Regions from separate parts of the Ruegeria sp. CH5 genome, predicted to be linked through region 2. Evidence: riboswitches for the same ligand, from Rfam matches in the RefSeq annotation. Region 2 holds a riboswitch; the other holds the start of a gene.

Region 1 (5,625 bases), on a different contig from region 2:
CTGCGAATAGGCGGCGCGAGTGGGGACAGAGCGCGGATCGGTAGTGAACAGGTTGCGCCCTGTGGGCAGCACATCGGTGCGCCCGCGATAGGGCGAGCCGGACGGCCCGGCCTCGATCCGTTTGCCCGCCAGCGCATCCAGCAGGGCTTGCCGTTCGGACCGGGCCGAGGGCTCGGCGTCGAAATTGCCTTCTTCGCTGGGCGGGCGGCCAAAGACATGCAGCCCGTCGCCAAACTGGCTTTCCTTGATGTCGCAGACGAAGCGGTCGATGCGGGTGATGGCCTCGGCGGTGCTGGTGGCCTGATCCAGCCCCAGATCGGCCTCGAGCCCGATGGCCTGTGCCTCGTCACGGATATCGGCCTGCAGCCGGTCACGCCGCTTGGGGTCCAGCCCGTCTGCGTTCGAGAACTCGTCCAGCAGCGATTCCAGCCGCACCATGCGGTCGGGCGTGCTGCTCTGTTTCATCGGCGGCGGGATGTGGCCCAGCGTGACGGCCCCGATCCGGCGCTTGGCCTGCGCGGCCTCACCCGGGTCGTTCACGATGAACGGGTAGATCACCGGCAGATCGCGGATCAGCGCCTCGGGCCAGCATTCCGCCGACAGGGCGACCGATTTGCCCGGCAGCCATTCCAGCGTTCCGTGGGCGCCGATATGGATCAGCGCATCCGCTCCCAACCCGTGCCGCAGCCACAGGTAGAAGGCCACATAGCCATGCCGGGGCGTGCGCGATAGGTCGTGATATTCGTCGTCGCGCAACTCGGGCGTGCAGCGTTCGGGCTGCAACGCCACCAGCGCCTTGCCGCGCCGAAGCGCGGTGAAGTGGAAGGCCCCATCGGCACAGGTCGGGTCGTCCTCGGGTGCGCCCCAGACGGTTTCCAGATCGGCGCGCAACGCCGCGGGCAGTTGCGCCAGCGCCGCGCGGTAGGCCGAGACCGGCCAGGAAATCCGGGCGTCCATCAGGTTATCGGCAATCGGTTCGGCGGGGGCGGTGTCATATCCGGCGCCCTGCAGGTCGGACAGGATCGCCTCGGCCGAGGCCAGCGCGTCCAGCCCCACCGCATGGGCCATCTGCCAGTCTTTGCCCGGATAGGTGGACAGGACCAGCGCGGGGACCTGTTGCGCCTTTGGTTTCTCGGCCAGGTCCACCCAGGCCATCGCCCGGTCGACGATGGCGGTGATCCGGTCGGGCTCGGGTCGGTGGGCGAAACGGGAATATTCCAGATGCGGGTCGCGCTTGCCCGGCTCCTTGAACGAGGCGACACCGGCTGTGATACGCCCGTCCACCTCGGGCAGGACCACATGCATGGCCAGATCGGCGGGCGACAGGCCGCGTTCTGCCTCGGCCCAGGCCTTGCGGCGCGAAGTGGCCAGCGCGACCTGAAATACCGGCACGCCCGCCACGTCCAAGGGCGATGTGCCCGACGCGCCCTTGCCCGAAAACGAGGTGGCATTGATGATCGCCGAGGGCGTCATCTCGGGGATAATCTCGGCCAGCCATTCCGCCGCCGCAGGCGCCTTGAGCGAGGGCGCGAACAGCCCTACCGCCTGATGACCCCGCGCGCGGATTTCTCGGATCAGGGCCGCGACCGGCGCGGTATCGGCCGCGGTCAGGTAGGCGCGGTAGAACGTCACGATGATGCGCCGGCCTTCGCCCGCGAATGCGTCCTCGGGCGCAATCACGCCGCGATCCGGGCACCACGCGCCGCAGTCGGGCAGAGTCTTGGCCCCCATCACCGGCCCGGCATAGAGTCCCGCCGCCAGCGCCATCTGCGCCAGCGCCGCCTGCGCGGCCACCTCGCCGCCGGTGTCGCACAGATGCGCCAGCCGCCGCAGGGTCGAGACCGGCAGGGTGGAATAGTCGTCCAGCCGCGTATCCTCGCGCCCGTCGGCGGGCAGCACCGCCAGCGCGATGCCCTTGGCCTGCGCCAGCGCCAGCACCTGCCGCAACCCGTAGGACCAATAGGGCACTCCGCCGATCAGCCGGATCAGGATGCCCTTGGCACCCTCCAGCGTCTGCTCGACATAGGTATCGACCGACAATGGGTGCTTCAGCGCCGTCAGGTTGGCCAGCCGCAACGAGGGCATCCGCCCCTCGGGCCCGCCGCCGCGATGCCAGCCGGCCGCGAAAGCACCCAGATCGCTGTCCGAAAAGGACAGCACCACCAGATCCGCCGGGCTCTGGCCCAGATCGGTCGGGGTCTCGGTTTCTTCGAGCCCGTGGCTTTCGCGGAAGACGACGTGCATCGGTGCTTACTCGGCGGCCTCGGTGACGCCCGTCAGGATGCCGCGGATCGCGGCCTCGTCGATGTCGTCATGCTCGGCGATGACCACAAGGCGCGAGCGGCGCTCTTCCTCGGGTTTCCACGGGCGGTCATACTGGTGCCGCACCCGCGCGCCGACCGCCTGAACCAGCAGGCGCATCGGCTTGCCCTGAACGGCGGCATAGCCCTTGACCCGCAGGATGTTCAGCTCGTTCGCCAGACGCTCGATATTGGCGACCAGCTGCGCCGGGTCGGTCTGTTCTGGCAGCTCAACCACAATGCTTTCGAAATCGTCATGTTCGTGGTCGTCATGGCCATCGTGATGCGAGGGGCGGGCGTCCATGTCGTCTTCGGCTGCGGCCTCCAGCCCCAGCACCACGCGCACGTCCACCGCACCCTCGGCCACTTCGACCACGGGCAGGGGGCGGGGCGCCTCGGCGGCGATGATCTCGCGCGCCTTGGCCACGCCTTCGGGGCCGGCCAGGTCAGGCTTGGTCAGCAGGATGATGTCGGCGCACGAGATCTGATCCTCGAACACCTCGGACAGGGGCGTTTCGTGGTCGATCGAGTCATCGGCCATGCGCTGGGCGTCCACCGCCGCGACATTCGGGGCGAAGCGGCCTGCGGCCACGGCCTCGGCATCGGCCAGAGCGATCACGCCGTCCACGGTGATCTTGGAACGGATGTCGGGCCAGTCGAACGCCTTGAGCAGCGGTTTCGGCAGGGCCAGACCGCTGGTTTCGATCAGGATGTGATCGGGGCGCGGGTCGAGCGCCATCAGCGCCTCGATCGTGGGGATGAAGTCATCGGCCACGGTGCAGCAGATGCAGCCATTGGCCAGTTCCATGATGTTTTCCGCCGGGCAGCCGGGGATCGCGCAGCTTTTCAGGATTTCGCCATCGACGCCCACGTTGCCGAATTCGTTGACCACCACGGCCAGCCGCTTGCCCTGCGGGTTTTGCATCAGATGGCGGATCAGCGTGGTCTTGCCCGAGCCGAGAAAGCCGGTGATGACGGTGACGGGAAGTTTTTCGAGGGTGCTCATGCTCAGGCTCCAATCGGGGGAATGCGGGCGGCGCAGTTCTTGCGGAAATGTTCAGGGCGGTCGCGCCATTTCACAAGGCCATCATCGGCGGCCAGATATTTAGTGGCGCCTTCGACGATGATCTCGACATGGTCGGATTCGTTCAGGTTTTCATAGACGAAGGTCCAGCGCGACGGCCCGCCGCGCAGAACGATCGAGCAGCCCTGATCGCAGTTCGACAGGCATTCGACCGGCTTCAGGGTGATGCCCTCGGGCAGGTCGGCAGCGGCCAGCGCCTTGTGCAGCAGCGTGCCGGGGCGTTGGGCGTCATCCTCGATGGGCAGCCCGCGTCGGCAGGTGGTGCAGACCAGCAGTTCAACTGGTGTGGTCTCGGTCACGTCTCTCATCCCCCCTCACTCGGTTGTCGGGGGACGGGGTATGCGCGGGCCACGTTGCGGACATGGGCCCGACACCGGAACACCCCGTCCGGTTTGTCTTCGGGCGTTGGCAGGTCTCCCGGCTTGCGGATGTCAGAGCGGCGCTCTGTCGGATGTCCCGCCTTCCCGGCCAGCGGCCAGTGGCATTTGGGCACCCTCTCCGGTCACGGTCGCGGGGGCGGCTGCGTTTGACGGAAAACCGCTGACGCATTCCCTTTTCATCTGCTTGCACAGACACCAACGCAAGCGACATGCGGTACGGGCAGGGGGGTTGTCAAGCGCGCAGGGGCAAGTGCTTTGCGTCGGATCGAAAAAGCGACTTGCCGGGGTCAATCCGCGGCATCACCGGCCAATCGGTCGCGCAACCACGCGAGGAACAACTGGGCGGGGATGGACGGAGGCGCCGCGCTGACGCTGCGGATCAGGTAGTGCGACTGGGCAAAGGGAATCGCTGGCCCCGCAACCCGGATCGGCGTGCCCTGCGCGATGGCGTTGAGCGCGAACCGCTCCAGAACGGTGGCATAGCCCGCGCCGGCCATCACCAGTTGCAGCGCCGTGACGGTCGTATCCGCCGAATGGCGCGCGGGGCGGTCGGGCAAGTCGATGCTCGTGGCCTCGGCGTACCGCGCCCAGTTGTCCTCGTACCCCAGAATGTGGATCAACGGGCCGTTTTGCAGGTCTGGCGCCGGGTCCTGCGCCCGGCAGACGGGCACCAGCCGTTCCGAGCACAGCTGTTCGGCCGCAACTCCGGGCCAATCGCCATAGCCCAGCCGGATTTCCACGTCCACATCCGCAGGCGCGGCCGAGTCGTTCCAGATATGCGACACCAGCCGCACCGGGATCTCGGGGTGCTGGGCGCTGAACACGGGCAGTTCGGCGGCGATCCAGTAGGTCATCGACGATATCGCCGCCCGGATGGTCAACGCCTGCCGCGAGGCGGGGCCGAACAGGCTGTTGGTGGACAGCGCGATATCCGACAGCGCCCGGCGCACGGTCAGCGCATAGGACTGGCCCAGCTCGGTCAGCGACAGGTGTCGTGCGTTGCGGGCAAAAAGCGGCTGCCCAAGGTCCGCCTCGAGCGAGCGGATATGCAGCGACACCGCCGTCTGGGTCAGGCCCAGCTCCTGCGCGGCGGTTGTGAAATTCAGATGGCGGGCGGCGGCTTCGAAGCTGCGCAGCCAGGCCGGATTGGGCAGGCGGTCCATTCAGCACCAAAATAATTTTTGTATAGATGGCTTTATTATTCGTTTCTTTTGTCGATGGGCAACGGAAATACTCGGGCCAACGAAAACGCGCCTGCGGGAGGGCAGAACATGAAGGTCGGTTTCATCGGTTTGGGCAATGTGGGGGGCAAGCTGTCGGGGTCGCTGCTGCGCAACGGTATCGACCTGACGGTACACGACTTGGACCCCGATCTTGTGGCGGAGTTCGCCGCCAAGGGAGCAAAAGCCGGTGAAAGCCCGGCCCAGATGATGCGCGATTGCGATGCGGTCATCACCTGCCTGCCGTCGCCCGCTGCCTCGGACGCAGTGATGCAGCAGATGCTGCCCGAGGTTACCCACGGTAAGATCTGGATGGAGATGTCCACCACCGACGAGGCCGAGGTCAAACGCCTGGGGGCCATGGTGATCGAACGCGGCGGGGCGGCGGTGGACTGCCCGGTTTCGGGCGGGTGCCACCGGGCGGCCACGGGCAATATCTCGATCTTCGCGGGCTGCGACCGGGCCACGTTCGAGCGTATCCTGCCGTTCCTTACGACCATGGGCCGGCGCATTCTGCATACCGGCGATCTGGGCACGGCCTCGGTTCTGAAGGTGCTGACCAACTATCTAGCCACTGCCAACCTGATCACCTGCGCCGAGGCGCTGGTGACCGCCAAGGCCGCCGGGATGGACCTGAACAC
Region 2 (5,625 bases):
GGAGGCCCATGCTTTCGGTCAGCTTGGCCATTTCTTCCTGCGACCGCTCGGCGGCTTTGGTCTGCGCGTCCTTGATTGCGGCCAGGATCAGGTCCTCGACCACTTCCTTGTCGTCGCTGTTGAAGATCGAGGGGTCGATGTCCAGACCTTTCAGCTCGCCCTTGGCCGAGGCCGTGGCCTTGACCAGGCCCGCGCCGGATTCGCCGACGACCATGATGGTGTTCAGCTCTTCCTGCATCTGCGCCATCTTGGTCTGCAGTTCCTGCGCGGATTTCATCATCTTGGCCATGTCGCCCAGACCACCGAGTCCTTTGAGCATCTGTATGTCTCCTGTCATTCGATTTGCGGCCTAAATACGGGCCGTCTGCGTCCTTCACAAGGGCAGCGCGCCTTCTGCGCGGATGATCAGTCTTCCTCGAACGGGTCCCATTCGTCTTCGACCTCGGGCAGGGCTTCGGTTTCGACCTTGGCCGCACGGTCCTCGGGGGTTTCGATCCGTGTGATGCGGGCCTTGGGGAACTGAGTCAGAACCGCCTGCACCAGAGGGTGTCCTTCGGCCTTGGCCTTCAGCGCCAGCTCGGCCGCGTCGCGCAGTTCGGCGATGGTGGGGGCGTCGCCGTCCGAGACGATCGAGACCGCCCAGCGATTGCCGGTCCAGCGCTGCAGCGCGGACCCGAGCCGCGCGGCCAGGTCGGTAGGGGCCTTTTCGGTGGGCGTGAATTCGATCCGGCCCGGCTGGTACGAGACGAGGCGGACGCCGTTCTCGACCTCGACCAGCAGTTTCACGTCACGGTTGGCGCGGATCAGCTCGACCACATGCTCGAAAGTTGGATAACGCGCCAGCGCGGTCTGCACGTCCTGAGCCAACGCCGCCGTCGGCGCACCGCCCACGCCGCGCGGGCCCGGCGCATGGGCCGAGGCCGTCGCGGTCACGGGCGGGGCGCTGTTTCCGGCGACCGGAACGCCGCCCCCCGGCCCGCCGACGGGCGGCGGAGGGCTGTCCTGAAGGCGCTTGATCAACTCTTCAGGGCTGGGCAGGTCGGCCACATGGGTCAGACGGATCACCGCCATTTCCGCGGCCATCATCGCGTTGGGGGCGGCCGAGACTTCCTCGAGCGCCTTCAGCAGCATCTGCCACATCCGGGTCAGCGCCCGCATCGGCAGCGCCTCGGCCATCTGCTGGCCGCGGGTGCGTTCATCGGGCGAGACGGTGGGATCTTCGGCTGCGTCGGGGGTGATCTTCACCACCGAGACCCAATGCGTGATTTCGGCCAGATCGCGCAACACCGCCAGCGGGTCGGCGCCCTCGGCATATTGCGCGCCCAGTTCGGTCAGGGCCCCGGCCGCATCGCCGCGCAGGATCATGTCCATCAGGTCCAGCACGCGGCCCCGGTCGGCCAGTCCCAGCATCGCGCGCACCTGGTCGGCGGTGGTTTCGCCGGCACCATGGCTGATTGCCTGATCCAGCAGCGAGGTCGCATCCCGGGCCGAGCCTTCGGCGGCGCGGGTGATCAGTGCCAGCGCGTCATCCGAGATTTCCGCGCCCTCGGCGGTGGCGATCTTGCGCAGCAGGCCGATCATCACTTCGGGCTCGATCCGGCGCAGGTCGAACCGTTGGCAGCGCGACAGCACGGTCACCGGAACCTTGCGGATCTCGGTCGTGGCGAAGATGAATTTCACATGCTCGGGCGGTTCCTCCAGCGTTTTCAACAGCGCGTTGAAGGCGCTGGTCGACAGCATGTGGACTTCGTCGATGATGTAGATCTTGTAACGCGCGCTGGCGGCGCGATAGCGCACGCTGTCGATGATCTCTCGGATGTCGTTCACGCCGGTGCGGCTGGCGGCGTCCATTTCCAGCACGTCCACATGGCGACCTTCCATGATGGCCACGCAATGCTCGCACTGGCCGCAGGGTTCGGTCGTTGGGCCGCCATTGCCGTCGGGTCCGATGCAGTTCATGCCCTTGGCGATGATCCGGGCCGTGGTCGTCTTGCCGGTGCCGCGGATGCCGGTCATGATGAAGGCCTGCGCGATCCGGTCCGCCTCGAACGCGTTTTTCAGCGTGCGCACCATGGCATCCTGACCGACCAGGTCGGCAAAGGTTTCCGGGCGGTATTTTCGGGCGAGAACCTGATAGGCGGGGCTGGACTGTGTGGTCATGTCTGCTCTGACGGATTCGTACTGACGATGCAGGGTAGAGTTCCAGGTGCCCCGCGTCCACAGCACCGGTGCAGGTTTTTCGCTTTGGCGAGCGCGCGGTGTGAGGCATACTGCGCGGATCAAGTTCAATCAGCCAGTTTCGGGGGGAACGTCTGATGACAAATCTTGTGGTTCATGCATTGCAGGTGGGCGGCGGAACGCTGGCCCTGACCTCGGTTCCCGGCGGTGGCGGCGACTATGAGGGAGACCTGGACCTGATTTCAGCCTGGGCGCCGGGGCTGGTAATTTCGATGACTACCCTTGCCGAACTGGTTTCTGTGGGTGCAGGCGAATTGGGTTGTGACATCCATCGGCGCGCCTGTCGGTGGGCACATCTGCCGGTCGCCGACTTCTCGGCGCCGTCGACCGAGATATCCGGCCGATGGCCCGAAGTCAGCGCCGCCGCCCGCCATGCGCTGTCGGGCGGCGGGCGCGTACTGGTCCACTGCCGGGGCGGTTGCGGGCGGTCTGGCATGGTTGTTCTGCGCTTGATGATCGAAAGCGGCGAGCAGCCGGAACAGGCCCTGAAACGCCTGCGGGCCGTACGTCCCTGCGCGGTCGAAACCGATGCTCAGATGGACTGGGCCATCGCCCCGGCGCGCGAGGCTCTGGCGACCTGACATTCAGGCGGTTGCGCGGAACTCGCGCTCGGCCCTGACCGCGGGCATGATCGCCGTGGCCTGCAGCATCGCACAGGGTCGATCACTGATGACCTGCGCAGGCAGGGCGTCGCTCTGGTCGTCAAACAGCATGTCGGCGTAGGTATCAAGGCAGTCGGACGGGGTGTCGGCGGCCGCTCCGCAATACACGCGGATCCGTTCGGGACGTGCATCGAACCGCGCCGTGCAGCCATGTTCGCAATGGGCCAGTTCGCTACTGCCTTCCACTTGGAAGTCGGGGGATGTAGCGGCCTGCGCCGTCGCCATTGCCTGCGCGATGGCCCGTGCCATGCGCGCCAATGCCGGGCAGGTCTTTCCGGTGCGCTGGCAGATGGTTGCCGCGAATTCATGGGTATCGGTCTTCCAAATCATGTTGCGCCCTCCGCGCGCTGGGCGAGGTGGATTTGGACAGACGCCGGTTTCAAGGCCAGACCCTGCCCGGACACCCCGTCCGAGTTTCGGTTTCACGTTTGATGGCAGGTCTCCTGACTTGCGGGTCTTTGCTTTGCCAACCTTCCCAACCTTGCGGTCAGTGGTATTTAGGCATCGCTCTCCGCCTACAGTTGCGGGGGCAGTCGCGGCCTTGGTCCGCTCCGGAGTTCCGGGTTGGACCGCACCGTGTTCCCTTTTCATCCCGGACCGAAACGGCCCGGGAACCATCCCCTCATCGCTAGCGGTGTATCCGGGATCGAGTCAAGACGGTTTCAGCCCGGTTGCCGGAGTGAGTCCCAAGGGAACAGATCAGGCAGTCTGCGCAGTACATTCGAATCCCTGCGGGCACGGGCCAATTGCCAGCCGCCCTGCATTACGATGAACAGGGTGTCCGCAGCATTTTCAGGGTCGGAAACTTCAAACCGCGCGGCGTGGTTTCGAACTTCGATGATCCAGCTTTCATACAGACGGTCGGCATGTTCCCGAAACGCGCGGTTGTCGGGGCTTTCGAACAGGGTGGCGGCGATGGGGCAGGTCTCCCATTGGGCCGAGGTGTCGAACAGCTTCGCGATTTTGTGGCACAGGGTGGTGACCCCGTCGCGAAAATCGGCGGCCTCGTTGAATGCCGCAGCGATCATGCTCAACATCCCGTCCGAGGCCCAACTGGCCGCCGCCAGGGCCAGATCCGGCTTGCCCTTTGGAAAATGGTGATAAAGCGAACCCTTGGGGGCCTGCGCTTCGGCCAGCAATTCCGCCAGACCGACACCGTTATAGCCCGAGCGCTGGAACAGTTGGGCGGCAGTCACGATCAGGCGATCTTTGGTGTTTGGTGGACGTTGGGTCATGCAGGCCAAATATTGACAGGCCTAGACCAATTGGTCCAGACACAAAGCATTAGACCGATCGGTCCAGAGTGTTTGGAGGCAAAGATGTTGGATTCGCAGCACGCGGTTGACGTGGGAGACTTTAAGTTTCCGTCGGGCCAGACCCAGCTGGCGGCGCGGCTTTACACTCCGGCGGTCGAGCCGCAAACCGTTGTTGTGCTGAACGGCGCAACAGGAGTGCCACGTGACTACTATCAGCACTTTGCTCGCTGGCTGGCCGCCGAGCGCGGTATGGCTTGCCTGACATATGATTACCGGGATTTCGAGCATTCGCTGACCGGGCGGCTGAAGGACTCGAAGGCCACGATGGCGGACTGGGCGCTGATCGACATGCCCGCAGCGCGTGCCGAGATGCGCCGTCGCTACCCGCAGGCAAAACTGTGGGTGATCGGGCATTCGGTCGGTGGAATGCTGGCTCCGCTGCAACCGGAAATCGAACAGATCGACCGGATGATCTGTGTGTGCGCAGGTTTGGTGACGGTGGCTGATCACCCGTGGCCCTACAAGGGCTTGGCGACTCTGTTCTGGTATGGCCATGTGCCACCTCTGGTGCGTCTCCTGGGGTACCTGCCAGGGAAACTACTGGGATTCGGAGCCGACTTGCCGGCTGGCGTCTATTGGCAATGGCGCAAGTGGTGTACATCGCCCACCAGCTATCTGCCCGAACTTGGTGACACGCTTCCCCAGGCGGATTGGAGCCGGGCGAACGCCACGGCGGATATCATTGCGTTTGAGGATGACCAGACAGTGCCACCGCCCGCCGTCTGGCGGCTGGCTGAACTCTATGGTCCGACCGCCCGTCGGCACTTGTTGGAGCCCAAGGATTTCGGACTGTCCGAAATCGGTCATATCGGCGCCTTCGCCCGCCGCAGCAGTGCCGTTTGGCCGCGATTGATCGCCTGACCCGCCCGTAAGCGCGGTTTTCAGGAACAACGACGAAATGCAGAGGTTGGATTGACCCGGCCGAATACGCGGCGCGGCGTCAAGTGAGAGGTTGGACATCGACCCAAGCGGGGCTCGTTGTGGCTGCTTCCTTCCGGACCTGACCAGGTTGGCGAGGCGCTTGCCCGCGCCAACCTCTCGACCGCCGATATAGGCATCACGCAGCCGCTTGGCAACCCGTCACAAAGACAGGCGTATCCGAAGAAACCCGCGCGCGTCCTGCCCGTCGGTGGTGGCTGCAAAGTGGTCCAGCTCGTGCAGGTAGTTCGCAGCGCTTGGTCCGGTTTTCAGAATCACGGACCAGCCCGCCTGCGGAACAAAGGAAAAGCTTTGGGCGGTGTTTTCCAACGGATCCGGACCCAATCGTCCCGCCAGGTAGTCGCGCAAGATACCCTGAAGGCTCAGCGGCGGCACCGGGATCAGGCGGGACGGGTCTGGGACGGGAAAGTTGCCGCCGCCATTGGCTCGGTAGCTGTTTGATGCAACGACGAATTGTTCATCCGGATCGA

What was found. A riboswitch is a leader RNA that binds a small molecule or an ion and turns the genes downstream of it on or off. The one in region 2 is predicted to bind cobalamin.
Region 1: linked by a shared signal. The riboswitch ahead of ACR0JC_RS05520 (DUF1636 family protein) and the one ahead of ACR0JC_RS12875 (hypothetical protein) in region 2 are both predicted to bind cobalamin.

The regions. Positions count from the first base shown of each region.
Region 1 is NZ_JBQFQT010000001.1:1,104,229-1,109,853, reverse strand. Features, by position in the region: gene cobN (cobaltochelatase subunit CobN) at 1-2,244, opposite strand, end outside; gene cobW (cobalamin biosynthesis protein CobW) at 2,251-3,306, opposite strand; gene ACR0JC_RS05520 (DUF1636 family protein) at 3,309-3,692, opposite strand; cobalamin riboswitch at 3,775-3,979, opposite strand; gene ACR0JC_RS05515 (LysR family transcriptional regulator) at 4,052-4,927, opposite strand; gene ACR0JC_RS05510 (NAD(P)-dependent oxidoreductase) at 5,036-5,625, shown strand, end outside.
Region 2 is NZ_JBQFQT010000003.1:505,029-510,653, forward strand. Features, by position in the region: gene ACR0JC_RS12860 (YbaB/EbfC family nucleoid-associated protein) at 1-319, opposite strand, end outside; gene ACR0JC_RS12865 (DNA polymerase III subunit gamma/tau) at 406-2,160, opposite strand; gene ACR0JC_RS12870 (protein-tyrosine phosphatase family protein) at 2,316-2,819, shown strand; gene ACR0JC_RS12875 (hypothetical protein) at 2,823-3,230, opposite strand; cobalamin riboswitch at 3,317-3,532, opposite strand; gene ACR0JC_RS12880 (TetR/AcrR family transcriptional regulator) at 3,563-4,135, opposite strand; gene ACR0JC_RS12885 (alpha/beta hydrolase family protein) at 4,220-5,077, shown strand; RNA gene ffs (signal recognition particle sRNA small type) at 5,159-5,257, opposite strand; gene ACR0JC_RS12895 (bifunctional 2',3'-cyclic-nucleotide 2'-phosphodiesterase/3'-nucleotidase) at 5,297-5,625, opposite strand, start outside.